3 regions of the Intrasporangium calvum DSM 43043 genome follow, and region 2 is predicted to be linked to each of the others. Evidence: riboswitches for the same ligand, from Rfam matches in the RefSeq annotation. Region 2 holds a riboswitch; each other region holds the start of a gene.
What was found. Region 2 has a riboswitch for cyclic di-AMP ahead of INTCA_RS14700 (LysM peptidoglycan-binding domain-containing protein). Riboswitches for the same ligand answer to the same signal wherever they lie in the genome.
Positions count from the first base shown of each region.

Region 1: another riboswitch for cyclic di-AMP. It lies ahead of INTCA_RS20435 (C40 family peptidase); the one in region 2 lies ahead of INTCA_RS14700 (LysM peptidoglycan-binding domain-containing protein).
Region 3: another riboswitch for cyclic di-AMP. It lies ahead of INTCA_RS17950 (CHAP domain-containing protein); the one in region 2 lies ahead of INTCA_RS14700 (LysM peptidoglycan-binding domain-containing protein).

Region 1 is NC_014830.1:819,722-829,334, forward strand. Features, by position in the region: gene INTCA_RS20625 (DUF4326 domain-containing protein) at 1-166, shown strand, start outside; gene INTCA_RS03785 (hypothetical protein) at 193-1,110, shown strand; gene INTCA_RS03790 (hypothetical protein) at 1,195-1,599, opposite strand; gene pdxH (pyridoxamine 5'-phosphate oxidase) at 1,657-2,349, shown strand; gene INTCA_RS03800 (hypothetical protein) at 2,533-3,639, opposite strand; gene INTCA_RS03805 (MFS transporter) at 3,887-5,125, shown strand; gene INTCA_RS03810 (iron-dependent transcriptional repressor DtxR) at 5,130-5,855, shown strand; cyclic di-AMP (ydaO/yuaA leader) riboswitch at 5,993-6,158, shown strand; gene INTCA_RS20435 (C40 family peptidase) at 6,157-6,951, shown strand; gene INTCA_RS03820 (DsbA family oxidoreductase) at 7,089-7,772, shown strand; gene INTCA_RS03825 (STAS domain-containing protein) at 8,047-8,415, opposite strand; gene INTCA_RS03830 (ATP-binding SpoIIE family protein phosphatase) at 8,412-9,613, opposite strand, start outside.
Region 2 is NC_014830.1:3,221,725-3,231,337, forward strand. Features, by position in the region: gene INTCA_RS14685 (hypothetical protein) at 777-1,001, shown strand; gene INTCA_RS14690 (hypothetical protein) at 1,381-1,842, shown strand; tRNA gene INTCA_RS14695 (tRNA-Thr) at 2,069-2,141, opposite strand; gene INTCA_RS14700 (LysM peptidoglycan-binding domain-containing protein) at 2,287-2,967, opposite strand; cyclic di-AMP (ydaO/yuaA leader) riboswitch at 2,973-3,118, opposite strand; gene INTCA_RS14705 (serine/threonine-protein kinase) at 3,351-5,189, opposite strand; gene INTCA_RS14710 (CBS domain-containing protein) at 5,254-5,685, opposite strand; gene INTCA_RS14715 (alpha,alpha-trehalose-phosphate synthase (UDP-forming)) at 5,904-7,457, shown strand; gene otsB (trehalose-phosphatase) at 7,454-8,257, shown strand; gene INTCA_RS14725 (LacI family DNA-binding transcriptional regulator) at 8,520-9,530, opposite strand; gene INTCA_RS14730 (glycoside hydrolase family 13 protein) at 9,527-9,613, opposite strand, start outside.
Region 3 is NC_014830.1:3,926,763-3,936,375, forward strand. Features, by position in the region: gene INTCA_RS17935 (zinc-dependent alcohol dehydrogenase family protein) at 1-645, shown strand, start outside; gene INTCA_RS18845 (transposase) at 767-1,963, opposite strand; gene INTCA_RS19945 (hypothetical protein) at 2,138-2,932, shown strand; cyclic di-AMP (ydaO/yuaA leader) riboswitch at 3,067-3,272, shown strand; gene INTCA_RS17950 (CHAP domain-containing protein) at 3,275-4,150, shown strand; gene INTCA_RS17955 (alpha/beta hydrolase family protein) at 4,277-5,365, shown strand; gene INTCA_RS17960 (DUF6299 family protein) at 5,527-6,348, shown strand; gene INTCA_RS19315 (SWIM zinc finger family protein) at 6,632-7,558, shown strand; gene INTCA_RS17965 (VWA domain-containing protein) at 7,722-8,420, shown strand; gene INTCA_RS17970 (GNAT family N-acetyltransferase) at 8,545-9,309, opposite strand; gene INTCA_RS17975 (thermonuclease family protein) at 9,411-9,613, shown strand, end outside.

The sequences.
Region 1 (9,613 bases), 1.6 Mb from region 2:
CGGCAACCCGGCACTGGTGCAACTGGCGCGGACAGAGCTGACTGGGCTGAACCTCGCCTGTTGGTGTGCACCCCATCAGCCGTGCCACGCGGACGTCTGGCTGGCACTCGTCAACCGCGATCGCGAAGAACCGGGACGGAGTTCATCGGGATTGGCCGCGCGGTGAGTCCGACCCTTCCCTACACTCGCGGAATGCCTTCCCCACGGGCCGCCGCGGCTCTCGTCCTCCTCGGCGTCGTCGGGCTCGCCGGCTGCGACACGCCCAGCAGCCCTCACGCGCTGAGGGTGGCCACGACGACCGGCGTGGCGCTGTCGTCCGAGGGCGCCACGCCAGCTGCCGCACCGACCGTGGCCTCGTGCCCCACCCCTGACGCGAACACCACGCCCGCCGAGGCCTGGGCCGCCGCCGTGAGCGCCCTCGAGGGAGCGGACACGAGCACGTACCGGGTGAGGTCGGAGACCGCCCTGCCCGTAGGCACGCTCACCCGCTCCATCACGGTCCGAGTCGATGAGTCGACGCAACGGGCTGAGTTCGCGGGCTCGTTCAGCGCCCACAAGAAGGACGGCGAGCCCGTCCAGACGTCGGTCACCCTCGTCATGGACGGTGATGAGGGCTACGTCCACTCGCCGGCCTGGACCGGCCGTCAACGCGGCAAGTGGCTCCGCGTGAACCAGGCCCTCCTCGCCGAGGCGGAGATCCCGTTGGAGCTGCAGGCCGTGAGCTCCCTGCCGCCCCAGCTCGCGAGCTTAGAGCCGCACGGCGTGAGGGAGTTGCACGGTCTGCGTGTCATCGATGGCCGGATCTCCGCGGAGGACGGCCTCTCCCTGCTCGGCCTCTCCCACGTCGCCGCCATGGACCCACAGCTGGCGGAATCGCTCACCGGGATGCTCGGCGTATCGGCCAGGCTGAACAACGCCGGGTGTCTGGACACGGTCGAGCTGAGCGGCGAGAACAGCCAAGTCACCGGATCCTCGGAGGCAGTTCCGGCGGCTGTCCTGGACGCGCTCATCCGAGCGAGCACCACAGTCCTCTACATCTCGTCCGTCGGTGCGCCCCAGAGCATCGCCGTACCGCCGCCCGACGCCATCGTCGACGGCGGGCGCATCTAAGCCAGGTCGTACGCCACGCTCAGGGCGTCCGGGGATCGCGGTCTCAGGGCCAGACGGTGCATCTGAGTCCCGGGGGTGGCCGGGTCAGTTGATGGCGCCTGGCCGACCGCGCCGGAGGGCCGAGGTGGCGGCGTCCTTGGCCCGGTCCGTCGCCGTCAGCTTGTCGGTCGGGCTGATCCGCTTGGTCAGGTCCGCGCCCTGGAGCAGCCGGGGGAGCGGTGTCACCGACACGGGGTAGACCGTGATCGCCGTGTCGCCGCTGAAGACGATCCACAGCGACTGGTCGCCTTCGTAGACCTTGAGGATGCTGCCGTCCGAGAGTGACTTCGCATGGTCGAAGGCCTTCTTCCGAGCCTTCTCGCTCGCGATCACCTTCTGGGCGGCTTCCTTCGCCGGCTCCCGCAGAGCCTTGCTCGCCACCCAGATCTGCGGGCCGTACTTGGCTCCGACCTTGACGATCTTCGAGACCGCCTTGCCCTTGCCTGCCATTGCTGACTCCTCGTCGGTCGTCGGTCTGGGTTCTGAGGGAAACCCTAGTCTGGCTCCATGTCGACACCCGATCCGAAGGACCCCGGCCACGTCGCCCATGGGGGCGGACTGCTCGAGTCCGACGTGCCGGCCTCCCCTTACCCCCTGCTGCGGGCCTGGGTCGATGCAGCCCTGGCAGCCGCGGCAGCCCGCGAGGACGTCCCGGAGCCGTCGGCCATGGCCGTGGCGACGGTGGACCCCGACGGTGCTCCGAACGTCCGCACGGTGCTCATGCGGTTCCTCGACGAGCGTGGCCCCGGTTTCGTCACCAACCTCCGATCGACCAAGGCCGACGAGCTCGCCGCGAACCCGCGCATCGCCGCGACCCTGACCTGGCCCTCACTCTTCCGAGCGGTCCGCTTCCGGGGTGTGGCCGAGCTGGTCGACCGCAGAGAGGTCGAGGCATACTTCAGCTCCCGGCCCTACGGCTCCAGGCTGTCCGCGTGGGCCTCGGAGCAGTCGCGGCCGGCGCGGGATCGGGAGGAGCTCAAGGAGCGGTGGGTCGCGGCGCTGGCGCGCTTCCCGGACCGGGGCCGCGTCGATGACGTGCCCGTTCCCGACTTCTGGGGCGGCTATCGCGTCCGATGCGACGAGGTGGAGTTCTGGGCCGGGCGGCGGGACCGCCTCCACGACCGCATCGTCTTCGCTCGGACCGGCCACGGCACCCTCTCCGATGCCGGCTCCTGGGCGCGATCGCGACGACAGCCCTGACGAGTCCGCCCGGCCATGAGATGCACCAGTGGCGGGGGACGAGGCACGGCGCAGCGCACGAACCGGACAAGGAGACAGGGCAGCCCGACCAAGTCGGACTGCCCTGCACTCATCCTGCGTGCGGGTGGGGACGCGACTATCGCGTGGCCACCTCGCACGTTCCGGAAGAAGTCACTTCTCGGATCACCTCCTTCCTTGTTGCTTCCCCCGACCGTACGACGGAGCAGCGGCCGCCGCCAAGGGGTTATCCCGAACCGGTTCGCTCCGCCCCACCCGGCGCCCGTGGGGCGACGCGGACTCGGCCACGGTCCGTGGACCCCGACCGAGGAGGGCGAGCAGGAGGGGGATCTCGACGTAGGCGTGCGGGCTGGTCAGGGCGTCCTGCACCCCGACGCCCAGCGAGTAGTTGCTGACGAGCAGCACCGCGAACACCGCGGCCGCGAGGAAGCCGATGGCCCAGACCCGTGCTCCCGTCAGCCAGGGGAGGCGCTCCTCGAGGTCCGCCGCCGCGTCCGGCGCGTGTCGCGGGAAGAAGACGACCCAGGTGAGCAGGTGCATGGTCTCCAGGAAGGCGAAGACGGCGAGCAGGCGGTTGCCCACCATGGCGCCCTCGCCGCCCGTCTGCTGGACCCCGGCGATCACGCCGTGCCCGTCCCCGACGAGGCTGCGGACGAAGGTGGTGTCCGTCCCGATCCACGCGTCCGCGGCTCCGACGAGGATGAGGACGGGGATGACCAGGGCCCAGCCGACCTGCAGGGCGCGGAACACCCTCCGGGACCGGACCGACGGCAGCCGGCGCGACCAATCCCAGACGAAGGCGACGACTGCGACGAGGTGCAGGTGCACCACGGCGAGGAAGTGCTGCTCGGGCCAGCGCAGCGACGCGACGGCCGCGACGCCGGTCAGCACCCACGCCGACGACCACTGGCCCCGTCCGAGCACCCGGGGTACCGACACGGCGACGATGGCGTACCCGAGGACGATCTCGACGACGTTGCCGGGGCGACCGACCAGCCCGCCGAGGAGTCGGGCGGCGACGATCCCGACGACGAGCAGGGCCACCAGGCGGAGGAACGGTCGACCCAGGCCGAGCGCGAGGCCCGAGAATCGCCCCGCGACGTAGCGCAGTTCGAGCACGGCGTGGAGGACGCCGAGGAGGAGGACGCCGAGGACCACGGTGCTGACCGCCGACATCAGCGAGACCACGAGCGCACCCGTCACGACGGCGAGGAACGAAGCGAAGAGGACGCCCACCCGGGGAGCCGGCCCTGCCGGGCCTGGAACGCTCACGACGCCGAGCCCGCGGCCGTTCGGGCAGCGAGCCCAGCGGCATACGGCCGGCCGGTGGGGTGGCGCTGACGGCGGAGGGACACGTCGTCATCGTTTCCGGCCCGTCCGGTGCCGAGCGAGCGCAGTTGCGCAATCGTTAGGGCGTCGTGCCACGTCCGAGACCGCTGAGCACGAGCGGTCCTCGGCCGGGTGACCACGTCGTGGCCACATGGTGAGACGGTGCCCGCGGAGCCGTAGGGTGCGAAGGATGACCGTGCCCAGCCCGCACGAGCCGGGCCCCAGGGGGACGCTCCGGGCCATCGCGCTGTCGGCGTACGGTCCGACCCTCCTGGCCTCGACCGGTACCGGGGCCATCGCCCCGATCATCGCCGTCTCGGGGCGGGAGCTGGGGGCCTCGGTCGGCGTGGCAGCACTCCTCGTCGCGGCACTCGGACTGGGCACCCTGCTCGGCGACCTGCCCTCAGGTGCGCTCGCCGCACGCATCGGGGAGCGTCCGGCGCTGCTCGTCGCGGCACTCGTCGAGGCGGGTGGCATGCTCGTGTCGGCGACGGCTCGGTCGCTCGCGATGCTCTTCGTCGGGGTCGTCGTCATCGGGCTCGCCGCGTCCCTCTTCGGGCTCGCCCGGCAGGCGTACCTCACCGAAGCCGTCCCCGTCGCCATGCGGGCGCGCGCACTCTCGACGCTGGGAGGAGTGCACCGCATCGGCTACTTCGTCGGGCCGTTCGCCGGGTCGCTCGTCGTCGCTCGGTGGGACGTGGCCGCCGCCTACGTCGTCGGGGTCGTCGCGAGCCTGGCCGCGTTCGTCCTCGTCCTCGTCGCCCCGGACATCACCCGCCGCCAGGGTCTCGGCCCGCGGCCTGCTCGCCAGCGTTCGGTCGCCTCCGTCCTCCTCGAGCACCGGAGGGTGCTGCTGACGCTGGGCGTCGGCGCCATGTGGGTCTCCGGCGCCCGCACCGTCCGGGAGGCCCTCGTGCCGCTGTGGGCAGAGTCGGTGGGTCTGTCGCCCAGCCAGACCGCACTCGTCTTCGGGATCTCCGGAGCCGTCGACATGCTGCTCTTCTATCCCTCGGGCTGGCTGATGGACCGCCACGGCCGGGTCGCCGCAGCCGTGCCCAGCATGCTCGTCCTCGGCCTCGGTATGGCTCTGCTGCCCCTCAGCACGACGCTCGTGGCGGTCACCGCCGCGGCCACGGTCCTCGGGCTCGGCAATGGCCTCGGCGCCGGCCTCATCATGACGCTCGGTGCGGACGCCTCCCCCGTGGAGGGGCGCTCCCAGTTCCTCGGAGGATGGCGCCTGTGCGCGGATGTGGGAAGAGCCGCCGGTCCGCTGGCGTTGTCCGGGTTGAGCGCCGTCATGACGCTCGGGGCGTCGGCCGTCGTCCTCGGGGTCGGTGCGGTGGCTGGTGCGGTGTGGTTGCGCATCTGGGTGCCCCGGCACGACCCGACCCGAGCGTCGCGAGCCATGAAGGATTCTTTGAGAGAGTAGGACCGTGACCGACCTCATCGACACCACCGAGATGTACCTCCGGACGATCTTCGAGCTGGAGGAGGAGGGGATCATCCCGCTCCGGGCACGGATCGCCGAGCGGCTGGGGCACTCCGGGCCCACGGTGTCGCAGACCATCGCGCGCATGGAGCGCGACGGCCTCGTCAGCGTGACGGGGGACCGGCACCTGGACCTCTCGGACGAGGGGCGGCTCATCGCGACGCGGGTCATGCGCAAGCACCGCCTCGCCGAGCGACTCCTCGTCGACGTCATCGGGCTCGAGTGGGAGTACGCCCATGACGAGGCGTGCCGGTGGGAGCACGTCATGTCCGAGAAGGTCGAGCGCAAGATCCTCAGCCTGCTCGGGGACGGGTTGGAGTCGCCCTACGGCAACCCCATCCCCGGCCTGGAGGAGCTGGGCCTCGAGGTCGCCGGTGACTTCCTCAGCGGCCTCGTCGCCTTGACGGAGGCGGCCGGCGAGGAGCCCGTGGCCCTGACGATCCGGCGGATCGGCGAGCCGGTCCAGGTTGATCCCGAGGCGCTGGCCCTGCTGACGTCGGCCGGGCTGATGCCCGGAGAGCGCGTCACGGTCCAGCGCGAGGACGGCCGGATCCTCGCCTGTCGGGAAGGGACGGACCGGTCGACCGGGGTCTCGCTCCCCGAGGACGTCGCGGTCCACGTCTTCGGTCAGCGTGAGAGCGTGCCGACCGCCGGGACGGACCACGCCTGATACCCACTCGGAGAAAGTTGTCCCCAACTCGTGATCAGGACGTGACAACCGCTGGGTGTTTGGATAGTTTGATCGGGCTCGCTCCGCACGGGGAGAGCGCCCTGGGCCGGATCGCCAAGTCCTGCCACCGGACCGGGGGTCGTCTGACACCGCATGGCAGGAGCGGGGGAACCATTCTCCGGGCGTCGAGAGACGCCCTTGGGGTCAAGTCCTCCCGAGGACCTTCGGGTCCGAGCGAGGGCCGGGTAGTACCTCCCACCCGAACCCGACAGCTCACCTCGCAGGCGTCGAGAGGTAGCACGTGGCTCTTAACGTTGCCGGGCGTCACCGCGCCCCGGGTCGCTACAACCCGTTGTCAGAGCTCAAGCTCATCGCCAAGGAGTCCGCGCAGCCGGCCGTGAAGGGTGCCGCGATCGTGGCGGCCTCCGGTGGTCTCGTCGCGACGTTCGCGCAGCCGGCTGCCGCCGATGGCCAGGCCGCCGCACCGGTCAACGCCGCGCCGAGCAGCGCGGCCGTCGTCGGGCCCCAGGCGGCCACGATCAAGGCGGCCAGTGCGCTCAACGCCATCGGCTTCGCCGAGAAGGCCACGACGAAGGCGCAGACCGTCAAGCCGATCGTCATCAAGGACGTCGTCGTCGAGAAGGAACGCGCCGCGCGGGAGGCTGCGCAGGCGGCCGAGCGCGCCGCAGCGGCGCGTAGCGACGCGCAGGACCGGGCCTCCCGCACGACCACCGAGCGAACCCCGATCGCCGACCCGGCGCCGTCCGCCTCAGGAATCGTCGGCATCGCCCAGTCCATGATCGGCGTGCCGTACGTCTACGGCGGCAGCACCCCGAGCGGTTTCGACTGCTCCGGGTTCACCTCCTGGGTCTACCGTCAGGCCGGCATCTCGATCCCGCGCACGGCCTCGCAGCAGCAGGCCTCGGCGACCCGGGTGAGCACGCCGCAGCCCGGTGACCTCGTCTTCTTCGGCTACCCGGCCTACCACGTCGGCATCTACGTCAGCCCCGGTCGGATGATCGACGCGCAGCGTCCCGGGACGGTCGTCGGCTACCACTCGATCTGGACCACCCCGTGGGGCTACGGCCGCTACTGAGCCCCCAGCCCCAAGGGCACCCCGGCACGTCCCGAGCCCCCCACCGTCGCGGTGGGGGGCTCGTCACGTCCGCCCGTCCCCCGCCGAACCGGCTGACGAACCGGCTGACGAACCGCCCGACGTGGGAGACTGAACTGATGACCGACCAGTCCGCTGCCGAGTCCACGACCCCCGTCATCCTCGAGCTCTGGTCGGATCTGGTCTGCCCGTGGTGCTGGATCTCCAAGCGGCGCGTCGAGGCGGCGGTCGCTGCGTTCGAGCGGCCGCATGACGTCACCTTGCGCATGCGTTCCTACGAGCTCGACCCCCTCCTGCCGGTCGGCGAGAGGATGGGCGTCGCCGAGCACCTGGGGCGGAAGTACGGCGGAGGTGTCGAGGGTGGCCGGTTGATGAATGCCCACGTCAGCGACGTCGCCCTCGATGACGGGCTGAGCTTCGACTGGCATCGGGCCGTGCGCGCCAACACGTTCGACGGGCACCGCCTGTGTGCGCTGGCCCTCGAGCTGGGCGGGCCGGCATTGCAGTCCGCTGCCTACGAGCGCTTCCACTCCGCGCACTTCCGCGAGGGACTGCCCATCGACGACCACGGGGTCCTCCAGCGGCTCGCCGCCGAGGCGGGACTCGACGAACGCCGGGTCGCCGCGGTCCTGGCGGGTGACGACTACGCGGCCCGGGTCCGCGAGGACGAGGAGCTCGCCCGCTCCATGGGTGTGACGAGTGTGCCGTTCCTCCTCGCGAACGGCCACGCGGCGACCTCGGGGGCGCGCTCCGTGGAGGACTACCTCGCGTTGCTTCGCGGGGTCGTGACCGAGGGCGTCTGACTCCGCCCGATGGTCGGTCGGCCAACAGCGAGCCACGGGCGGAGGTCGACGAGGGCGCCGCACCAGGCACATCTGCCCTGCGCCGGCCGCGACGGCCACTCCTCGAGGCTCGCCAGCAGGCGCGCCGCGGTCCCCGTGGTGAAGACGTGGGGGCACGCCTCCGTCGGATGCGGGGCCTCGACCATGTCGTGACCGTAGGGCGCGCTGGTGACAGGTCCGTATCCCGCAGGTCCGTATCCCGCAGGTCCGTATGCCGCTGGGCTCGGTTCCCGGGTCAGGGCCCTCCGCGCCGGCTGGGTTCGCCGGACGCGGCGTCGAGGGTGTCGTGGAGCGGGATCACCGTCTGGATGCTGGTCAGCTCGAGCACGGCGCGGATCGGAGCGTCGCGGGGAACGACGAGGGCCAGGTCCTGGCGTCGGTGCCCGAGCCGCTGGGCGAGGCGGAAGAGCATCGCGATGGCGGCGCTGTCGAGATACGTCGTGCCGCGCAGGTCGAGGATCACTCGGGCCGGGTCGTCCGCGAGTTCCGTGGTGATGGCCTGCCTCACCTCGTCGACGTTGGCGAGGTCGATCTCGCCACTGACCTGGACGTGGCGCACGCGGCCGGAGTGTTCGTGTGAGGTGATGTGGGCCACGCGGGTCACCCGCTCTTCCTCGGGCCGATGGTGACGCGGCGGCGCAGGTGCACCACGGTCCCGTCGCCGGTGCGGTCGACGTCGACGGCGTCGGTCAGCGCCTGCATCAGCTGGAGTCCCCACCCGCCACCGCGATCTGAGGGCGCTCGCCACTGGCCGCGGTCACGCACCCACATCTCCAGCAGGTCCTCGTCGAGCCGAGCCTCGAGCTCGAGGTCGCCGGGAGCCGCGGCGTAGGCGTGCTGGACGACGTTGGCGCACGCCTCGCCGCAGGCCACCAGGATGTCGTTCTCGTCGTCCTTGGTCACCCCGGCGTCGCGCAGCCACTGCCGGAGCGAGCCGCGCGCCAGGGACAGCATCCGGGCTTCGGCGGGGACGGTGAGACGCCACGGTCCGGCGACGACTGGCAGGGGCCGTACGGCGATCAGGGCCACGTCGTCGGCGAGGTGGTGCGGCTCGATCATCGTGGTCAGCAGGTGGTCGCAGAGGCGCTCCAGGTCCTCGCCCGCCATCGCTGCGGCGGCGGTGCACAGCCGGTCGAGACCCTCGGTGATCGAGGCGCCGCGCCGCTCCACGAGACCGTCCGTGTACAACAGGAGCGTCGCGCCGGGCTCGAGCCGGTGGACCGACTCCTCGTAGATGGCTTCGGCCGTGACACCGACCGGCGGTGCGAGTCCGACCTTGAGGTAGCTCGCGCCGGTCGCGGAGAAGGCGAGCACGGGCGGGTGGCCGGCGCTCGCGACGCGCAGCCGGCGGGTGCGCGGGTCGAGCACGGCGTAGAGGAGCGTGACCATCTCCGGCATCGGCAGCTGTGACACGAGGCGGTGGACGCTGCGGAGCACGGACGCGGGTGAGGTGTCCTGGAGGGCGTAGACGCGCAGCGCCATCCGCACCTGGGCCATGGTCGCGGCGGCTGAGACGCCGTGACCGGCCACGTCGCCGATCGCGAGCCCGACCTGGCCATCCGGGAGCTGCAGCACGTCGTACCAGTCGCCGCCGATCTGCACGTCGCTCGTCGCCGGCACGTAGCGGGCGGCAACCGCCACACCTGGGACGTCCGGGAGTCGGGCCGGGAGCAGGCTGCGCTGCAGGGTCTCGGCGATGTCGTGCTCCCGTTGGGCCCGGGCCTCCTCGTGGCTCAGCTGTTCCTGCGCCTCGAACCGTTCGCGGATCTCGGTCTCGAGCTGGTCGTTGAGCGCCGAGAGCT
Region 2 (9,613 bases):
GCGCGAACGGTGGGACGATCCGGGCGTCTGCGGGCAGCCCGGCTCGATGAGCGACGGCACGCGTCGAGGGCGCCCAGCAGCGTCTTCCCACTGCTCCTTCTACGACATCGACTTGAACCTCTTCTTCTTCTTCATCGTCGTGCTGTTCTCGCTAATCACGTTCGTCGTGGTGGACGTTGACGCTGCTCGCGATGAGGGAGTACACCCATCCGAGACGTGGCGGGGTTTCCGGCCGTCCGAGCCCCTCAGTTGCCCCGGTGCCTGCGTGCGGCCGAGGTGACGGGCAGATCGGCCCGGGCAAGTCGACCGCCCCTCCAGTCGACGACGAACCTGGGCCACCGCGGCCGCCGAGCACCCGCTCGGCCCGACGGGACCCGCGAACGATGCCCGTGACGAAATTGCTAGCTCGGAGGTGACCGCTGGGAGGGGTGAAAGCTCCATCTGGTGGTCGTGAACCCCACTTTCACGCGCGCCGCAGCCCCCTGGTGTCAGCTGTGGCCCGACCGGTCATCGACGGCATCTCGTCGGGGTGGTGCCGCTGGGTAGCCCAAGGCGAATGACGCGGCGCTGGACAGGCCCTCAGCCGCGACACCCAAAACGACGACGGCCCCGGTGACTGACCTCCAAGACCCGCGAACCGGCGCGGGTCGCCCTCGGTGCGGGCGTGCGCACACCTGCGGAGGGTTCGCGGACAGCCTGCTCTCACTCCGAGGGCGGGCTCGACGGCGTGGGCTGGAATCGACGCGCGGTCGGCCTTTTGGGAGGGATTCCCAGCAGTGTGCCTTCGGCCCGGCACCTTGGTCTCCTACGCGAGCGTCACCAGGAACATCGCCACCTACAACGCACAGCTCGGCATCCGCGCCCTGGCCGGTGTCATCGACGGCGGCGGCAACAAGGCCGCCGACAACGGGGACCCCGACCAGTGCGAGGGCCTCGCCTGCACCATGGCCAAGCTTCCGACGAGTCCACCAGGGCCGCACGTGTCCGTGCCGCGCGCGTGAACGGGGCCGGCCCCACGATGCAACACTGGCCCAGCAAGCGAGCCCAGCGGCATACACCCTCCTCCGTATGCCGCTGGGCTCGCTTCGCCACGCCCCTGCCGTCGAGGCTCCTACCGCAGGCTGGCCACCAGCTCCGCCCCGTCAGTGGTCGCGGCGGCGAACCGCTCGTCGGCGGGTCGCTTCGGCTGGAGCGAGCTCGGAGCCTCGATGACTAGGATCACGTCTCGGGGTGCCCCGCGTCGCACGTGGGGCACCGCTCCGGTCACAGGGAGGGTTGATGCGTCTCGTCTCCAGGGGCGGCGCCAGTGCTGCACTCATCGCCTGCACCGGCGTGGGCGCTCTCCTGCTGTCCGCGTGCGGGAGCGCTTCGACGCTTCGAATGGCCGGTGATGCGCCAGCTGCCTTCGGCCAGACGATCCTCGCACCTGAAGGTGAGACGAAGTTATCCGTAGGCGTCATCACCCTGTGCGTCTCCGAGGGGTCTGCACGGGTCACCGCTGCCCGATTCACGAGCGGGAACCTGCCCATCGCCCACTACGGGGTGTGGTCCAGCGCCGGATCCACCGTCGGATACCTGCCTGGCGACCTCGTCACGCACGGCTTTCCCTCGGAACCCGACCCGGTCGACGTCGTGTGTGGCCCCGTCGAGGAGGAGTCAGATGTCGGCGAAGTAGCCGCTCTGGCGATCGACATCGAGGCCACCGATGAGGTCCGTGAGGGCAAGGGCCTGACCCTCACCTACGAGACAGCCGACGGGGAACAAGGTGAACTAGAGATCCCCTTCGAGCTCAAGGTCTGCCCACCCACGCAACCTGCTCCATGCCAGGAACCCAGCGGGTGAACGCTGACGGTGCCGAGAGCCACAGTTGACTCCATGACGTTGGGTTCGAGGACACCGGGGAGCGTGTCCCTGCAGACATGAGGGTACTGTCCGGCGCCAGACTGGCGGAGCACCGGCGCGCCAGTGAAAGCGGGTCCGTTCGTGACCACTCGTGTCCGGCGGGCCACCTGTCGCTCACCACGACATAACTGCAGGTCAGGGGCACTATGCGGCCTTCTGAGCGGGGAGCTGGCGAGGGGACTCGAACCCCTAACCGCCTGTTTACAAGACAGGTGCGCTACCGATTGCGCCACGCCAGCGGGTCCCAGCCGGGCAGGCGGGGAACGGCGAAAGCGTAACCGAGCCCAGCGGCATACCGGAAAAGATGGGCGGCCCCGGGACCACTCAGGGGGAAGTGGTCACGGGGCCGCCCGGTCCATGGGGCCCGTCAGGGCGGTTCGTCGCTCAGGGAAGGCGGATGACCTGTCCGACGTAGATCAGGTCGGCGTCGCGGATCGTGCCGCGGTTGGCCTGGTAGAGCGACTGCCAGCCGCCGCGCACGTCGTGCTTCGCGGCGAGCTTCGAGAGGGTGTCTCCGGAGCGGACCGTGATCTTCGCTCCGGTGCCGGTGGAGACGGCGGGCGCCCGGTTGACCTTCTTGGTCCGTGCGGGCGCATAGGTCTTCTTGGTCGAGGTCTTCTTCGTCGTCCTGGTGGCCTTGGTCGCGCTCCGGCTGGCCCGAACGGGGGCACTGGTGGCGCCGCCGTTGGCCCGGGTCAGCCCGGCTCGCACGGAGCACACGGGCCAGGCACCGGGGCCCTGGGAGGCGAGGACGCGCTGCGCGATGGCGATCTGCTCGGACCGGGTCGCGAGGTCGGCCCGCGGCGCGTAGGCGAGGCCGCCGTAGCCGGCCCAGGTGGGCTGGTAGAACTGCAGCCCGCCGTAGTAGCCGTTCCCGGTGTTGATGCTCCAGTTGCCGCTCGACTCGCACTGGGCGACGCGGTCCCACACGGAGCCGTCGGCCTTGGCCGAGCCCGCGGTGGCGACGCCGGCGAGGACGGTGGCTGCTCCGGCGAGGCTGACCCCGGCGATCCGCTGCTTGACCCGTGGACGCTTCTGGGCAGCGTGCTTCGGCTGGTAGTGCATGGGGGATCCCTTCCTGACGAGCGCCTGCGGGGTTAGCTGTCGGGTTGGGGCCGTCAGGTTGGCCCTGTCGCGGTGGCGACTTCACCCCCAGCCGGCGAAGCGCCGGCACACATGGGTCCCCCGTCCTCGCGCGATCCGGGTTTCCGGGTGACGTCCCTGGCTGGCGAGGCTCGGCGCTTCAGGGACCGCTGATGGGTGGCGTTGTGAAATTGTCGTGCCACACCGTGTGGAGCCAATGTGGTGACGACCGCCCGCTCAAGGGAGTGGCGCGGAGGCCATCGAGGCTTGACGCTACGTGACGATCGGGACCAAGACAAGACGATCCGAGATCTTTTCGTGATCTTGAGTTGACCATCTCTTTACTCGATCTCTGATCTCGCCCGTCAGAGCCCGAAGGGTCCTGCGCCGAACGGCGCCCAGCTGCTCACGCCGCGGGTGATCCCCACGAGGGCGACCGCGACCCCGGCCCCGGCCAGGACGACCGCCACGACCTGCGTGGGGGGCCCGGGCGGGACGAACCGTCGCACCACCGAGCGCGTCCCGCGGCGGAGCGAGGCCCGGCCCGGCCCCCACCACAGCATGAGGAGCCCGAGCGCGCCTCCCACGAGCAGCGTGCCTGGGGTGCCGGGATCGAGGTCGCTCCCGGCCACCCCGCTGAGCAGCAGCGCCGCCGAGAACACGCCGGCGAACGCGACGGCGACCGGCAGCAGGAGGGACACGACGGTCGCGACGAGGCCGACGACGAGGTGCCACGGGCTCGTGACGACGGTCCAGGGGACGTCGCTCTGACGCCGCCCGTACTCGAACCGGCGCAGCACCAACCCCGTCATGGCGCGGTCCACGGCGCGGGCGAGGACGGACCACGCGACGAGCCCGACGACAGCGGCCCCGGGCCAGAACGCCAGCGCTCCGAGCCATGCCAGCGCCACCGCGGCGAGCGTGCCGGTGCGCTTCGCCAGCCCGATCCGGGGGTCTCCTTCCCGTGGTGGCAGGTAGGAGTCGTCGTAGTCCTCGTAGTCGTCGTCGGTCCCCCAGTCGTCGGCCTCCTCCAGCCGGCCGTATGCCGCTGGGCTCGCTCCCGCGCGCGGCGCGGGCCAGGCGCGGGCTGGGGTCCGACCGGCGGGCGGCCCGGGCGGTCCCGGCGCCGGGGGCAGGACCGCAGCGGGGAACCCGGCGGAAGGAGTTCCAGCGGCAGCGCCCGCAGCTCGGGGCACGTCAGGGACCGTGGGGTAGACGGCGGTCCCGCGCGGGTGGAGGACCTCCGTGGACCCCACCGGCGAGGGCGCGACCGCCACGGTGTCGTCCCAGGGACCGCCACGGGGAGTCGGCACCGTCGCGGCACGGCCGGCGGCGAACCGGGCCAGGGCGTCGATGACGTCGTCGGCGTGCGGACGCCCGGCAGGTTGGGGCGAGAGGGAGGCCCGCAGCAGCGGGACCAGACGGGGGTCGACGCCGTCGAGGTCGACCTCCCCGGCGCGGACCTTCGCCAGCACGACGTCCATCCGACCCCGGCCGAACGGTGGCCGCCCCGACGCGGCGAAGGTGATCGTCGCGGCCCAGCCCCACCAGTCCGTCGCATCGGTGATGGCCGCCCCTTCGACGAGCTCGGGAGACAGGTAGCCCGGCGTCCCCATGACGAGACCGCCCATCGTGTGACGAACGTCATCCTCGATGTGGGCGATGCCGAAGTCGATGAGGACCGGTTCGCCGTCCTCGAGGAGGACGTTGCCCGGCTTGATGTCCCGGTGGACGACGCCGCTGGCGTGGATGGCGCGGATCGCCTCGGCCGTGCCGCAGGCGAGGCGCAGCAGCGCGTCCGGGTCGAGTGGGCCGTGGGCCTCGACCCAGTCGTCCAGCGCCGGGCCCGGGACGTAGCGGGTGACGATGTAGGGACGCGGCGCCATGACGTCCGCGTCGATGACGGTGGCGACGCGGTGATCCTGGATCCGGGACAGCGTCTCGACCTCCCGCTGCAGGCGCAGGCGCGCCTCGTCGTCCGTGGCGACGTGGGGGCGGAGCACCTTGATCGCGACGGCCCGCCCACGGGGGTCGAGGCCGAGGTGCACGACGCCCATCCCGCCCTCGCCGATCTCCTCGACGAGGCGGTAGCGGCCGAGCCGCTCGTGCCGGGGGCGGCCGTCCTCGGGCGCGCCGTCCGGTCCGGTGCGCCGCGGCCCCGCTGGGGGTGCGGGCACCCAGTGGGTCCGGTCGTGCGCAGCCATGCCCCTACGGTAATTGACCGAGGGGCTCGTCGACCCCGCCTGCGCCGCCACGGGCGGCGCGCCGTCAGTGCGTGATGTAGTCGCGCAGCTGGTCGCGCTCCGACTGGAGCTCGGAGAGACGGTGCTTGACGATGTCGCCGATGCTGACGATCGCCGACAGCCGGCCGTCCGCGTCGAGGATCGGGACGTGCCGCACCCGCAGCTCGGTCATCGTCGCCGCGAGGTCCGCGACGTCGTCGTGGGCGGTGCCCGTCGTCACGTCGCTCGTCATGATCGTCGAGACACTGTTCTCGAGGATCGTCGGCCCCGACGTGTGCAGGTGGCGCACCACGTCCCGCTCGCTCACGATCCCGTCGACGTGGGTGCCGTCGGCGCTGACGACGCACGCGCCGATTCCGTGCTCCGCGAGCCTCGCCAGCAGCGTGGAGACCGTCTCGTCGGGCGCGATGACGATGACCTCATCACCCTTGTGGCGCAGAACGTCGGAAATCTTCACGCTAGCCCTCCTCGACGATGGGGTATGTCCGTGATGTGCGGGGTGCCCATGGCATCCCGGCTGCAGCCTGCCTTGGGTCGACCCTAGAACGGGACCACTCCGGGCGCCAGAGCTGTGGTCGTTAGAGTGAGAGACATCTATCGCACGCCCGCCCCGGACCAGCCGGCCGGGCCCGACCTTCGAAAGAACTCGAGAGAACACCGCCAGGAGCTGATTCGGTGACGTCCACCAGGAAGACCTTCGACCTCGTCGTCGCCGCGAACCGACTCCCCGTCGACAAGCAGGTGGACGAGCAGGGCAACGTCGAGTGGCACCGCAGCCCGGGCGGTCTCGTCACGGCCATGGAGTCGGTGATGCGGTCGAACCCCGGGGCCTGGGTGGGTTGGTCCGGTGACGCCGGCGAGGCCCCGCCGCCGTTCGACGAGGAGGGCATGCACCTGCGACCCGTGGGCCTCAGCGCCGAGGAGGTCCGCGACTTCTACGAGGGCTTCAGCAACGACACCCTGTGGCCGATCTACCACGACGTCATCGTCCCGGCCTCGTTCCACCGGGAGTGGTGGGCTGCCTACGTGCGCGTCAACCGCCGGTTCGCCGAGGCGGTCGCGGAGGAGGCGGCCCCCGGCGCGCGGGTGTGGATCCAGGACTACCAGCTCCAGCTCGCGCCGGCCTTCGTGCGGCAGCTGCGCCCCGACGTCCGGATCGGCTGGTTCAACCACATTCCCTTCCCGCCGGTGGAGCTGTTCGCGCAGCTGCCGTGGCGGTCGAGCCTCCTCGAGGGCCTGCTCGGGGCCGACTTCCTCGGCTTCCAGCGCCAGGCCGACGCCCGCAACTTCGTCCGGGCCTGCCGCCAGCTGCTCGGCCTGCGGGCGAAGGGCGAGCGGGTCGCCCTCGACGACGGCTCGGGCCGCCAGGTGCGGGCCACGGCGATCCCGATCTCCGTCGACTACCGCGGCCTCGAGTCGCTCGCCCAGCAGCCGGAGGTCATGGCTCGAGCCAAGGAGATCCGGGAGAGCCTCGGCAACCCCGACGTCCTCATGCTCGGCGTCGACCGGCTCGACTACACCAAGGGCATCCGGCACCGGCTCAAGGCCTACGAGGAGCTCCTCCTCGAGCGCCACATCGGGCCACCCGACGTCACCCTGGTCCAGGTGGCGACGCCGAGCCGCGAGCGGGTCGAGGCCTACCGCTCCCTCCGCGAGGAGATCGAGCAGACGGTCGGCCGGATCAACGGCGAGCTCGGCAAGATCGGCGCGCCTGCCGTCCACTACCTGCACCACTCCTACCCGCGGGAGGAGATGGCCGCCCTCTTCCAGGCCGCGGACGTCATGCTGGTGACGCCCCTCCGGGACGGGATGAACCTCGTGGCGAAGGAGTACGTCACGTGCCGCCACGACCTTGGCGGCGCCCTCGTCCTCAGCGAGTTCACCGGGGCCTGGCACGAGCTGCACCAGGCCTTCACCTGCAACCCGCACGACATCGAGGGCCTGAAGCAGGCCATGCTCCGGGCCATCAACACGCCCAAGCGGGACAAGGAGCGCATCATGCGGGCCCTGCGGCGCCGCGTGGCCGACCACGACGTCCAACGCTGGGCCCGGCGCTACCTCGCCGCCCTCGACGCGGCACCGGGCGTGCCGGCGCCCGACCCGCGCGGAGGAGCCGCCTCGGCCCCCGTGGCGCCGCACGACTCAGCCCCTTCCGCCTCCGTCAAGGAAGGACCCCGGACCGAGACCGACGGCAGGCCCGTCCGCGCGCGGGTGGGATCCGGCCGGTGACCCCTCCGACGACGTTGCAGGAAGCCCTGGACGGAGCCGCCGCTGCATCCGGGCTGCTCGTCGCCTCCGACTTCGACGGGGTGCTCGCCCCGTTCGACGTCGACCCGATGGCGGTGCGCGCTGCTCCCGGCGGCATCGAGGCCCTCCGAGCCCTCGCCGGGCTGCCCACGACGACGGTCGCGGTCGTCTCCGGCCGTGACCTCGACACGCTGCGCACCCTGACGCGGCTCGGGGTTGACGAGCCGATCGTCCTCATCGGCAGCCACGGGGCCGAGTCCTCCGACGACGAGGTCCGGGCGGCGATGGAGGCCGCGGCCGTGACCGCCGTGGACCGGCAGCTGCTCGAGTCCCTCACGACGGACATCACCCGCCTCATCTCCGACCGTCACCCGTCGGCGGCCTTGGAGCACAAGGCGGCTGCCATCGTCGTCCACACCCGAGGGTTGCCGCCCGACGACGCGGACGCCGCCATCGCGGAGGCACGCCAGCTGGCCCTCACCCACTCGGGCGTCAAGGTGCTCAAGGGCAAGTCGGTGCTCGAGCTGACCGTGTCGCACGCCGACAAGGGCTCGGCGGTCACCGCCCTCGGCCGGGCCCGTGACGTGACCGCGCGCGTCTACTTCGGCGACGACGTGACCGACGAGGACGTCTTCACCCGGATGACCCGTCCCGACGACGTCACCGTCAAGGTCGGGTCCGGGTCCACCGCCGCGCGCTACCGCGTCGAGGACGAGACTGCGGTCGTGGCCGCCCTGCATCGGCTCGCATCGGCCCGCCGGACCGCAGCCGCCACCTCCTGACCAGCGCCCTCCCGCCGCCGCCGCTCCCCCCGCCGCCGCCCCTCCCCCACTGCCTCGGCAACACACCCGGTTATCTACCGTTCACCCCTGCTGCATCGGGGGTGAGCGGCGCATAACCGGGTGTGTTGCGGCAGGAGGCGCGGCGGCACCGGCAGGAGGCGCGGCGGCACCGGCAGGAGGCGCGGGCGGCACCGGCAGGAGGCGCGGGGGGCACCGGCAGGGGCGTGCGGGAGCGAGCCCAGCGGCATACGACAGGCGCGCGTCAGCGCCGCAGCGCCCCGGTGGAGCCGCGGACGACGAGCTCTGGCCGGAACACGTACTCCGCCCGAGGGGACGGCTGGCCCGCGATCTCGTCGAGGAGCGCCCGCACCGTCGCGGCGCTCATCGACGTCACGCTCTGGCGAACCGTCGTCAGCGGCGGGTCGGTGAAGGCGATGAGGGGCGAGTCGTCGTAGCCCACGACGGAGAAGTCACGCGGCACGTTGAGGCCCCGCTTGCGGGCCTCGCGGATGACGCCGAGCGCCATCATGTCGGAGCCGCAGACGACCGCGGTGCATCCCTTGTCGATGAGGCGACCGGCCGCGGTGGCGCCGCCCTCGACCGAGAAGAGCGAGCGCTCGATGAGTCCGTCGACGTCGGAGCGGCCGAGCAGCTCCTGCATCGAGTTGCGGAAGCCGGCGATCTTGCGGATGACCGGGACGAACCGCTCGGGCCCGACTGCCAGGCCGATCTCCCGGTGCCCGAGGCTGACGAGGTGGTCGAGGGCCAGACCCATCGAGGCGACCTCGTCGTTGGAGATGAACGGCGCGTCGACCCCCTCGATGTAGCCGTTGACGAGGACGAGCGGCAGGCCCCGCTCGCGCAGCGCGACGTAGCGGTCGGGGGCGGTGTTGGTGTCGGCGTGGAGGCCGGAGATGAAGATGATCCCGGCGACGCCCCGGTCGAGGAGCATCTGGACGTAGTCGTCCTCGTGCACCCCCCCGGCGGTCTGCGTGCACAGCACTGGGGTGTAGCCGTTCTGGGCGAGCGAGGTCTCGATCTCCTGCGCGAAGGCGGGGAAGATCGGGTTCGTCAGCTCGGGGACGATGAGGCCGACGAGCCCGGCGCTCTTGCGGCGCAACCGACTCGGGCGGTCGTAGCCGAGCACGTCAAGGGCCGTGAGGACGGACTGACGGGTCGACTCTGCCACTCCCGGCTTGCCGTTGAGGACACGCGAGACGGTCGCCTCGGACACACCCGCCTGAGCGGCGATGTCCCGCAGCCTGGCCTTCATCTTCCGGTCCTCCTTGCCCTGGGCGTGCGGAACCGCACCCCGTCGTCAGTCGGCGCCCACGACCAGATCCGCACCCCGGGGCC
Region 3 (9,613 bases), 710 kb from region 2:
TCGCTCGTCAAGACCGAAGGCACCATTGACGACGCACTGCTGCCCTCGCTCCTCGCCCTCTCGGACGTGATGGCGACGGGATGGCACGCCGCGGTCGCGGCCGGTGTGCGTCAAGGCGGCACAGCCGTCGTCGTCGGCGACGGCGCCGTCGGGCTGTGCGGGGTCATCGCCGCGCACGAGCTCGGTGCCGAGCGCATCATCGCCATGTCGCGACACGCCGACCGGCAGGCGCTCGCTCGTGAGTTCGGAGCGACCGAGGTCGTCGCGGAGCGGGACGACGCGGGCGTCGCGGCAGTGCTCGAGCTGACCGGCGGGGTCGGTGCGGACGCGGTCCTTGAGTGCGTCGGGACCGACCAGGCGATCAGAACGGCATTCGAGGTGGCTCGCCCGGGCTCCACGGTGGGCTTCGTCGGCGTGCCCCACGGGGTGGAGCTTCCCGTGCGGCACATGTTCCGCCGCAACATCGGCCTCGCCGGCGGGATGGCCCCGGTGCGGCGCTACCTTCCCGACCTGCTCGACCGCGTGCTCGACGGCCGCATCGACCCCGGCCGGGTGTTCGACCTGACGCTGCCCCTGGACGAGGTCGCAGAGGGCTACCGGGCGATGGACGAGCGCCGAGCCATCAAGGTGCTCCTGCGACCCTGACGCCGGCGGCGTGCGGCCGCACCGAGGCCCGCGGCCGCGGCACAGAGGAGGCCGAGCGTGAGGAGGCCGAGCGTGCGGAGGCCGCGCCTGACAAGGAGGGCCGGGCCGGGGCCCGGCCGCCTCATGTGGCCGCGTTGACGAAGCCGATGACGACCGCGCCCCACCAGCCGACCTGCGAGACCGCCGTGGAGAGCATCATCCGGTGCCACTCGCGCTCGGGCACGTCGACCGGCGACGCGTCCGCGGAGAGCGAGGCCAACCGCAGCCGGACCGGAGCCATCACAGCGCCGTTGACGCAGACGGCGAGGACGAGGGCCAGCTTGAGCAGCGTCAGGGGGGACCCGATGTCGGGGCGGAGCAGCGTGCCGGTGAGGAAGAGGCCCCCGAGTCCGGCCCAGATGATCGGCGAGGCGGCCGCTGCGAGGCGGGTCGACTCGGTCAGGGCCCGACGGCCGGAGAGCCAGAGCAGCCCGTGCCAGTCGACGAGGAGGACGGCCCCGAAGGACACGACGAGGGACATCACGTGAAAGGCGCTGACGGTCGGGCGCCAGGAGTACGACTCGGGGACCAGCCTGGAGAGGGCGATGCACGCCGTGAAGGCCGCCAGCACCACGACGAGGCGATGGAGCGGACCGAGGCGAGCAGTCGCCGCGAAGACCCCGTCGCCCACGACGGCCCTCTCGAGTTCCCGCGCCGCAGCGGCTGCCGGGGCCGCTCCCGCGGCGGAGTCCACCACCCGCGGTCGGACCGGCCTGGACGGGCGGCCGCGCGGGGTGACCGCGCGCCGGCCCGGGGCCGTCGACCCCCCGCGCCCCGTCGCGGGCTCCGGTGGCCGCGTCTCCTGATCAGGCAGAACGGGCAGAACGGGCCAGTCGAACGCGCGCCAGTCCGGCCACTCGTCGTCGATGCGCTGACGCACCGGCCGGGCGTCCCAGGCAGCGTCCGGCCGGTATGAGCGGGGCTGCTGCTCGGGGTCGGTCTGCTCGGGGTCGGTCTGCTCGGGGTCGGTCTGCTCGGGGTCGGTCTGCTCGGGGTCGGTCCGTTCGGGCCCGACCTCGCGGGTGCTCGCATCCCGGAGCCACCGCCGGAGAGTGCTCGCGCTGACTCCGACCTGCTGCGCGGCGCCGGCGACCGTGACGCCCTGGCGGCGGGCCAGGGCGACCGCATCGGCTCGGAACTCGTCGGAATACCGCTTCGGCCGTTCCGGCTTGGTCGGTGGCGCGCGACGGCTCGGCAGGTGGACCACGACCGCCTCGTCCGGCTGGTCGCGGTGCGGGTCCTGGTCCGCTGGGGACCGTTCCATGGGTGGGTGGGACATGAGCAGTACCTCGTACTTCCCCCGGGCCGGGTCTGCCCTGGCAGATCCGGTCAACTCTGCGAGAATAGCGACCCCGACCGGCCTCTGGTGCCCGCACGTCCCGCGGGGACGCGGCAGTTCCGCCTACAGTGGAGCGGGTACGTGTTCGGGCAAAGGCCACATGGGGGTAGTGCGATGACACAGGAGCCAGGCACCCGCCGGGAGCGCCGCGAGCTCGAGCGCCGGGCGCGCGGGCCCGCTGCTGCCGTCGCCATCGTCGTCGTCGCCCTGCTCGTGCTCGGAGGTGCCGTGTGGTTCGGCAAGGACCTCTTCGTCGGGTCCCCGACGGCGGCACCGCTGGCTCCCGCCACCACGGCCGCCCAGACGACCACGAGCCCACCGGCCACCAGCCAGCCCACCACCGAGGCGACCGTGTCCGAGACCCCGACGCCGACCGTCGACCCCGTCGCGGCGGCCGTTGACGAGTGCCGCAGCGCCTGGGCGCGGCAGGTCAAGGCTGCAGCGGCTGCCTCGACGGCCCTGCGGGAGTGGGACGCCCACCTCGACATCATGAACGACCTGCAGGCCGGCAAGATCTCGTTGGCCAAGGCGAAGAAGGACTGGGCGCCCACCACGGCCAAGGCACCCCAGCACATCGCCGCCTTCCACTCAGCCGACCGGACCTACCGGTCGGCGGAGCAGCGCTGCGCCCTCCCCGAGAACGCGCCCACCGGCGACGAGGCGAAGGCCCTCTCGACCTGCGCCGCGAGCATGAAGGTGGTCGACGGGATCCTCGCGAAGGCCCGCGCCGCCGTCGAGCCCTGGGAGACCCACCTCAAGGACCAGTCCCACTTCAAGGCCGGGGGCATCACCGCGATCCGGGCGGAGGCCCTCTGGCGGTCCCTCTGGCAGAAGGGCCTCAAGCGCAACCCGCCCTACTTCAGGGCGGTCGCGGCCGGGGCCAAGGCGACCTGTCCGATCGCCGGCTGAGCGGGATCGCGACGCGGTGCGTCTTTACCAATTCATGGACAGCCCGTTACCTGAACGTGACATCCGCGGACGAGTCGTCTAGTGTCATGCCCAGCCCCTTCCCCCAGTTGGGGCTGGCCCGAGGTGGACGCCGAGTCCTGCCAACGCCTTGAGTCCCGTTTGACCCGCATGGCAGGAGCGGGGGAACCACCGTTCCTCCGAGCGTCGTGGAGCCGGATCGTTCCGGCTGCGCGCCGCTCTTGGGGTGTAGCACCTCGACGACGGCCTCCGGGCCGGAGAAGAGAGCCGGGCAACCTTTCGCCCGAACCCGACAGCTAACCTCGTAGGCGCGAGAGGTTCTCTGTGAAGACTGACAACCGTCCCGGGCGCCATCGGGCGCCGGGTGGCTACAGCCCGCTCGTCGAGCTCAAGAGCATCGCTCGCGAGTCCGCGCAGCCGGCCATGAAGGGCGCCGCAGTCGTCGCCGCCGCCGGCGGAATCGTGGCCACGCTGTCCACCCCGGCTTCGGCCGAGTCCCTGTCCGACACGTCCGCAGTGGCTGCGGTCGCCGCACCGAAGGTCGCCGCACCACGGGCAGCTGCTGTCGTGGGCCCCGCCTCAGCCATCGCTGCCCCCGCGGTCGCCGACTCGCACGCGCTTCGCTCCATCGGGTACGCGACGGCGCCGGAGAAGGCCGCCACGGCGAAGCCGATCGTCATCAAGGACGTCGTCGTCGAGAAGAAGCGCCAAGAGGCTGCCCGCAAGGCTCGGGAAGCGGCCGAGGCCCGCCGTGAGGCCGCCCAGCGCGCCTCTCGCGACGCGACCCGCTCCACGCTGACCTCGTCGACCTACACGTCGAAGTCGACGGTCAACGGCTCGTCCGGCCGGAAGTCCGCGTACAACTGGGGGACTGCCGGCCAGTGCACGTGGGGCGCGCTCAACAAGTGGTACCAGTCCGAGGGCTACTACCCGGGTGGCTGGACCGGCAACGCGATGACCTGGGGCTACGGAGCCGCCAATGCCGGCTACACCGTCACGAGCACCCCGCGGACCCGCTCCATCGTCGTCCTGCAGCCGGGGGTCCACGGCTCCTCGAGCGTCGGGCACGTGGCCTGGGTCATCGGGGTCAACGGCAACGAGATCACCATGGTCGAGATGAACGCGCTCGCCGGGCCGTACAACTACAACACGCGCACGGTCACGCACGTCGGCGGGATGCAGTACATCTACGCTCCGTGACCGGCTGAGAACAACGCAGTTCCGAGAGCGGGACGGGTGCCCACGCACCCGTCCCGCTCTGGCGTCCTGCCAACCCGCGACGCCGCCGCGGGTTGGCCCTGGAACCCCGATCGGTGAGACTGGGGTATGCGGACCGCCTTCGTCGCCGGGTCACTGGCAGCCGTGCTGGCCGCCGGCGCCTGCACGAGCAGCGGTTCCCCTCCCCGCGCCCCCACTCTGATCCCCACTGCTCCGGCCGAGACGCAGCGCTCGTCCACGAGCCCGTCCCCCGTCGCCCCGCCGTCTGCCTCTGCGTCTCCCCCAGCCAGCCCGACGGCCGGTCCCACGGGCGACGGCCGCGAACGGTCCGACCCCGCGTTCATCGATGCGCTCTTCGAGACCGACTTCGACGGCCGCGACCTGCGCCTCGGCCGCGAGGGCGGGAGCACCGACGCCTACCGGCAGTACTTCGTCACCTACCGGGGTGACGGCCTGCGGATCTCGGGGCGGATCAACATCCCGCGCGGCAGCGGCCCCTTCCCCGCCGTCGTCCTCGCGCACGGCTACGTCCCCCTCGAGCAGTACACGAACGGCGCCACCATGCTGCGGGAACGTGACCACCTCGCCCGGAAGGGATACGTCACGCTCCACATCGACTACCGGAACCACGCCCAGTCCGATGACGACCCCGACAACGGCCCCAACCTCCGGATCGGCTACACCGTCGACGCGGTCAACGCCGGACTGGCCCTGCAGCAGCTCGACGCCGTCGACCCCGACCGGATCGGAATCATCGGGCGTTCGATGGGAGGGGGCGTCGTCTACGGCGCGCTGGTCGCCGTGCCGGGACTCTTCAAGGCGGGGGTCGCCTACAGCCCGGTCAGCTCCGACACGGTCGACAACTTCAACCGGTGGGTTCGCCGTGACCGCGACCGAGGCGGCGACGCCCGAGCGGTGCTGCGCCGCCTCGGGGCCCCAGAGCGCGCACCGCGGACCTGGGCCCGGACCAGTCCCCGCACGTACTTCGACCGGATCACCGACCCGATCCTGATCCACCACGGCACGGACGACGAGGACTGCCCGATCCGCTGGTCCGAGGAGACCGTGACCGCTCTGAAGCAGGCCGGCAAGAAGGTGACCTACCACGTCTACTCCGGCGAGCGGCACACCTTCACGTCCCAGTGGCCGCTGTCGATCCGGCGCACCGAAGCCTTCCTCGACACCAACCTGCGCTGAGGGACCGCGGCCGCGATTCACCAATCCCCCACGGGAGGGATCGCCTCAGGTCTACCGTGACAAGCGTGACGCTGGCCACCAGTCACGCCATATGAGAAAACCGCAGGCGGGGGTCCTCATCGCGAGGTGCGGGTCCGCGCCCGACCGAAGGGGACGGATCGATGAAGGTTTCAGGGCGTTTGGCGGCGGCACTTCTCGCCGCCGTGACCACCGTGGCGGTTGGGGGGTCCCCCGCAGTCGCTGCACCACCGACCAACGACATGTACGCCGGCGCCGAGGCCATCGCGGCCCTGCCGTTCGCGACCACCCTCGACACGACCGAGGCGACCACCGACGCGGACGACGCGGAGCTCAACGGCCAGTGCGGCGCACCGGCCATGGATGCCAGCGTCTGGTACAGCTACACCGCCGAAGCGGACAGCCTCCTGCTCGCCGACGCATTCGAGTCCGACTACAGCGCAGGCGTCCTCGTCGCTACTGGCGCGCCGGGGAACTTCCTGGTCCAGGGGTGCGGGCCAGGTGGGGCGGGCTGGGAGGCCATGGCTGGTGAGACCTACTACATCGTCGTCTTCGACGACCAGGAGGACGGGACGGGCAACGGCGGCACGATGAGCCTGACCGTCGACGTTGCACCGCCGGCCCCGGCCATCGAAGCCACCGTGAACCCGCTCGGCTGGTTCGACGCCCGGACCGGATTCGCCACGATCTCCGGAACGGTGACCTGCGACAGCAGCGCCGATTTCGCCTTTGTCGACGTCACGCTCCAGCAGCGCGTCGGACGCTTCATCGTCCGTGGGTACGGCGGCACCGAGGTGTTCTGTGACGGGACGCCGCAGCCGTGGAGCGCCGAGATCTCTGGCGAAACGGGGCTCTTCAAGGGCGGCAGGGCGCTCAGCGTCAGCTTCTCCGTCGCGTGTAACAGCGGCGGGTGCTCGGAGTACTTCGACGAGACCGAGGTCCGCCTGACGGGAAAGAAGCGGTGACGCCCAGCGGCCGGGCCGGCTGACGTCACCACCCACCGACCGGGTCGTATGCCGCTGAGCCAGCTCAGCGGCATACGGCCCGGTTCTGGTGTGGCTGGGTCAGACCTCGATCCACTGGACGGGCGGTTGGGTGCAGCGGGCGGCACGCTGGCCCTCCTCTGGCGGCACCACGGACCCGGACTCCCGGTCGGGAAGCAGCGGGGCCTGGGGCGGCTGGACGCCAGCTACCTCCGACTGCCCAGGAGCCCGTGGCGAATCCGCACGTGGCGTCATCGGCCTCGTCATGACACGGTGGACGCCCCAACACGTCGCCGCGCTCGCTCCCGACGCCTCGTCGCTGGCGGCCGCGCGCCGGCTCGCGCGTCCCGGCCCGTGGTCCGACACCGGGTCCACCGACACCCTCGTCTGGGGAAAGTGCCAGGGGTCGGGCGCGACCCCCTACCGGGTCAGCGTCGACGTCACCGGCCCTGACTTCCGATGCTCGTGCCCCAGCCGCAAGCTGCCGTGCAAGCACGGTCTGGCGCTGCTCATGCTGTGGGCCACCGGCTCCGGCTCCGTCAGCGAAGCCGCGGAGCCGGCCGGCCACGCGGCGCAGTGGGCTGCGGAGCGCTCGAAGCGTGCCGGCGCGGTGGCGTCGCTGCGCGCGGCTCGAGCAGGCCTTGCAGCGCAGGCGCACCGTGCCCCAGACCCAAAGGCGCAGGCGAAGCGCCTCGAGGAACGGCTCGCCCTCATGACCGCGGGCATGGAGGACTTCTCGCGCTGGCTCGGGGACCTGGCCCGCAGCGGGACCGCCGGCGTGCGCTCCCAGCCCTACACCTGGTGGGACACGACGGCGGCCCGGCTCGTCGACGCCCAGCTGCCCGGTCTCGCGGACCAGGTGCGCTCGATGGGACCCGCCCCGCCAGCTCCAGCTGCTCGGCCAGCACCCGCTCGGACCGAGCCTGTTCGAACTGCTCATCCAGCTCCGAGGTGGGGACCTCGGCGTCAAGCCCAGCCCACTCGACGGCTCGGGCCAGCAGGTCATCCGCATGCAGGTAGGGCACGGACGCCACCTCCCCTCCTGCTGCGCCTCGACGACCCCCTGACAGCCAGCCCGCCTCCGACCGAACCAGATGGGACGAACCGGACCAGCGACCCCAATCCCATCACGCGCACCCTCCGGAATGCAAGCACCCCAGCCGATCGTTATGGCTCCAATTTCGTTGACTGACAGTTGAATCCGTCATCATCCCACCCCACCAACCACCCTGGCGCCAGCCACCGACAACGCTCCTCCCCGGACCCGGCCACCCAGCGATCCGGGCGCCGCGACGGGAGCGCGCCCAGCGGCATACGAGCGCCTGGGGGCAGGGTGGACGCCTAGGCTCGAGAGTGTGACCCCAGCGGAGCCCACCCAGCCTGCCGAGCCGCGCGACCGGCTCACTCGCTGGCGGCTCGTCCTGGGTGGACCCGAAGCGGACGGGATCGGGGCCGTCACCCTCGACCCCGACGACCTGCGCCGGGACGAGGCACTGCGCCACCTCAAGCACTACCAACCGGAGCACCGGACCGTCATCCCCGAGCGGCTCGTGGGCCACGCCCGACGAGCGCAGCGCGTGGAACGCCACATCATCCTGTGCATCGACCAGTCGGGGTCGATGGCGGAGTCGGTCGTCTACTCCAGCGTCTTCGGCGCGGTGCTCGCCTCCGTGCGTTCACTGGCGACGCGGCTCGTCGTCTTCGACACCGAGGTGGTCGACGTCACCGAGGAGCTCGACGACCCGGTCGACGTGCTCTTCGGCGTCCAGCTCGGAGGCGGCACCGACATCAACCAGGCGCTCTCGTACTGCGAGACGGTGATCAGCCAGCCGGCCGACACGATCCTCGTCCTCATCAGCGACCTCTACGAGGGCGGGGTGGCCGAGGAGATGCTCCGCCGCGCGGCAGCTGCCCTGGCCGCGATCGGCGTTCCCGCCTTCGCGTGCACCCCGGACCTCTTCCCCGAGCTGGTGGCCACGGCGATCGAGCGCCGCGACATCTCGGCCTGGGCGGCCGCGAACGACATCGTGACGACCCACGAGGACGAGGACTGAGCCGGAGCGGACGCGTCCTTCCAATCCGGTGAGCCGCCGTTCCGCGCCACCGACGAGGGGGCCGTATGCCGCTGAGCCCGCTCAGCGGCATACGGCGCCTCCTGTCGTGGTCGGGTGCGCCGACTCATCCGTCGATCTCGAGGACGCAGGCGGTCGCCGTGTCGACGAAGCCCACCCGGCGGTAGATGCCGGCGGCCGTATCGGACCCTGCCGTGAGGAAGACGAGGTCGACCCCTCTCTCGCGGCAGGCTGCGACAAGGGAGCGCGTGATGGCGCTGCCGTGGCCACGCTTTCGGTGGCCCGGCGGGACGGCGATGCCCATCAGCTCGGCCACGTCCCCGCGCGGCGCCGCTGACCCCGCCCCGCACAGCCGGGACCCCTCGTAGGACGCCACGACGATGAGGGCCCCCTGCTCGATGAGCTCGGGCTTGCGGCCCGGGTGCTGGTGCTCGACGTCGTCCCGCCCGGTGAAGCCGGCCCGGACCGCCCCGAAGGCGATGCCCAGGTGCGGGTCTGCGGGGGGCAGCACCCGGGCGCGCGGGTCCGGCGGCACCCGCACCCTCGGAGGCAGCGTGAGCAGCGGGTAGTGCGCCGGCTCGTAGCCCGCGCCGCGGACGGCCGGGAGGAGGGACGGGGTGACGTCGGCCACCCACTCGATTGCTCGTGGGAGGCCCAGCGCGAGCTGGCGCGCGAGGACCCGCTCGACAGCCGCCGGCGTGAAGGTGGCCGACCCGGGCCGGCGTGGCCGCGCGTAGAACTGCCAGCCCGTGCCTTCCTCGGGGACGAAGAGGGTGAACGGCCCGACCTCCTCGGTCGTCGCCACGGCCCGGGGAACCAGGTCGTAGTACCTCTCGACCCGCTCCAGCAGGTCGGTGCGCTCGCGCTCCATGGCGCCACCCTCGCAGGGAGCGAGCGCACGGGGCCAGCGGGTTTCGGGGAGTTCGCCACATTCGCGTCCGCGGTTCCGAGCAGCGTGTCAGGATCGAGCCGATGGGCGACGCAGAGCATGTGACGGGGGTCGGGCGCGGGGTGGTGGTCGCCCTCGCGATGCTGCTCGTCGGCACGCTGGCGCAGTGCGCCCAGCCGATGGGCGACGCCTCTGCGCCGCAGGGGGCGAGCGGCTCGTCAGGGGCCGCCCCGGGTCTCCCCATCTCGTCCCCCGCCGGCCCCAGCGCGCCGCCGGTGGCGACCAC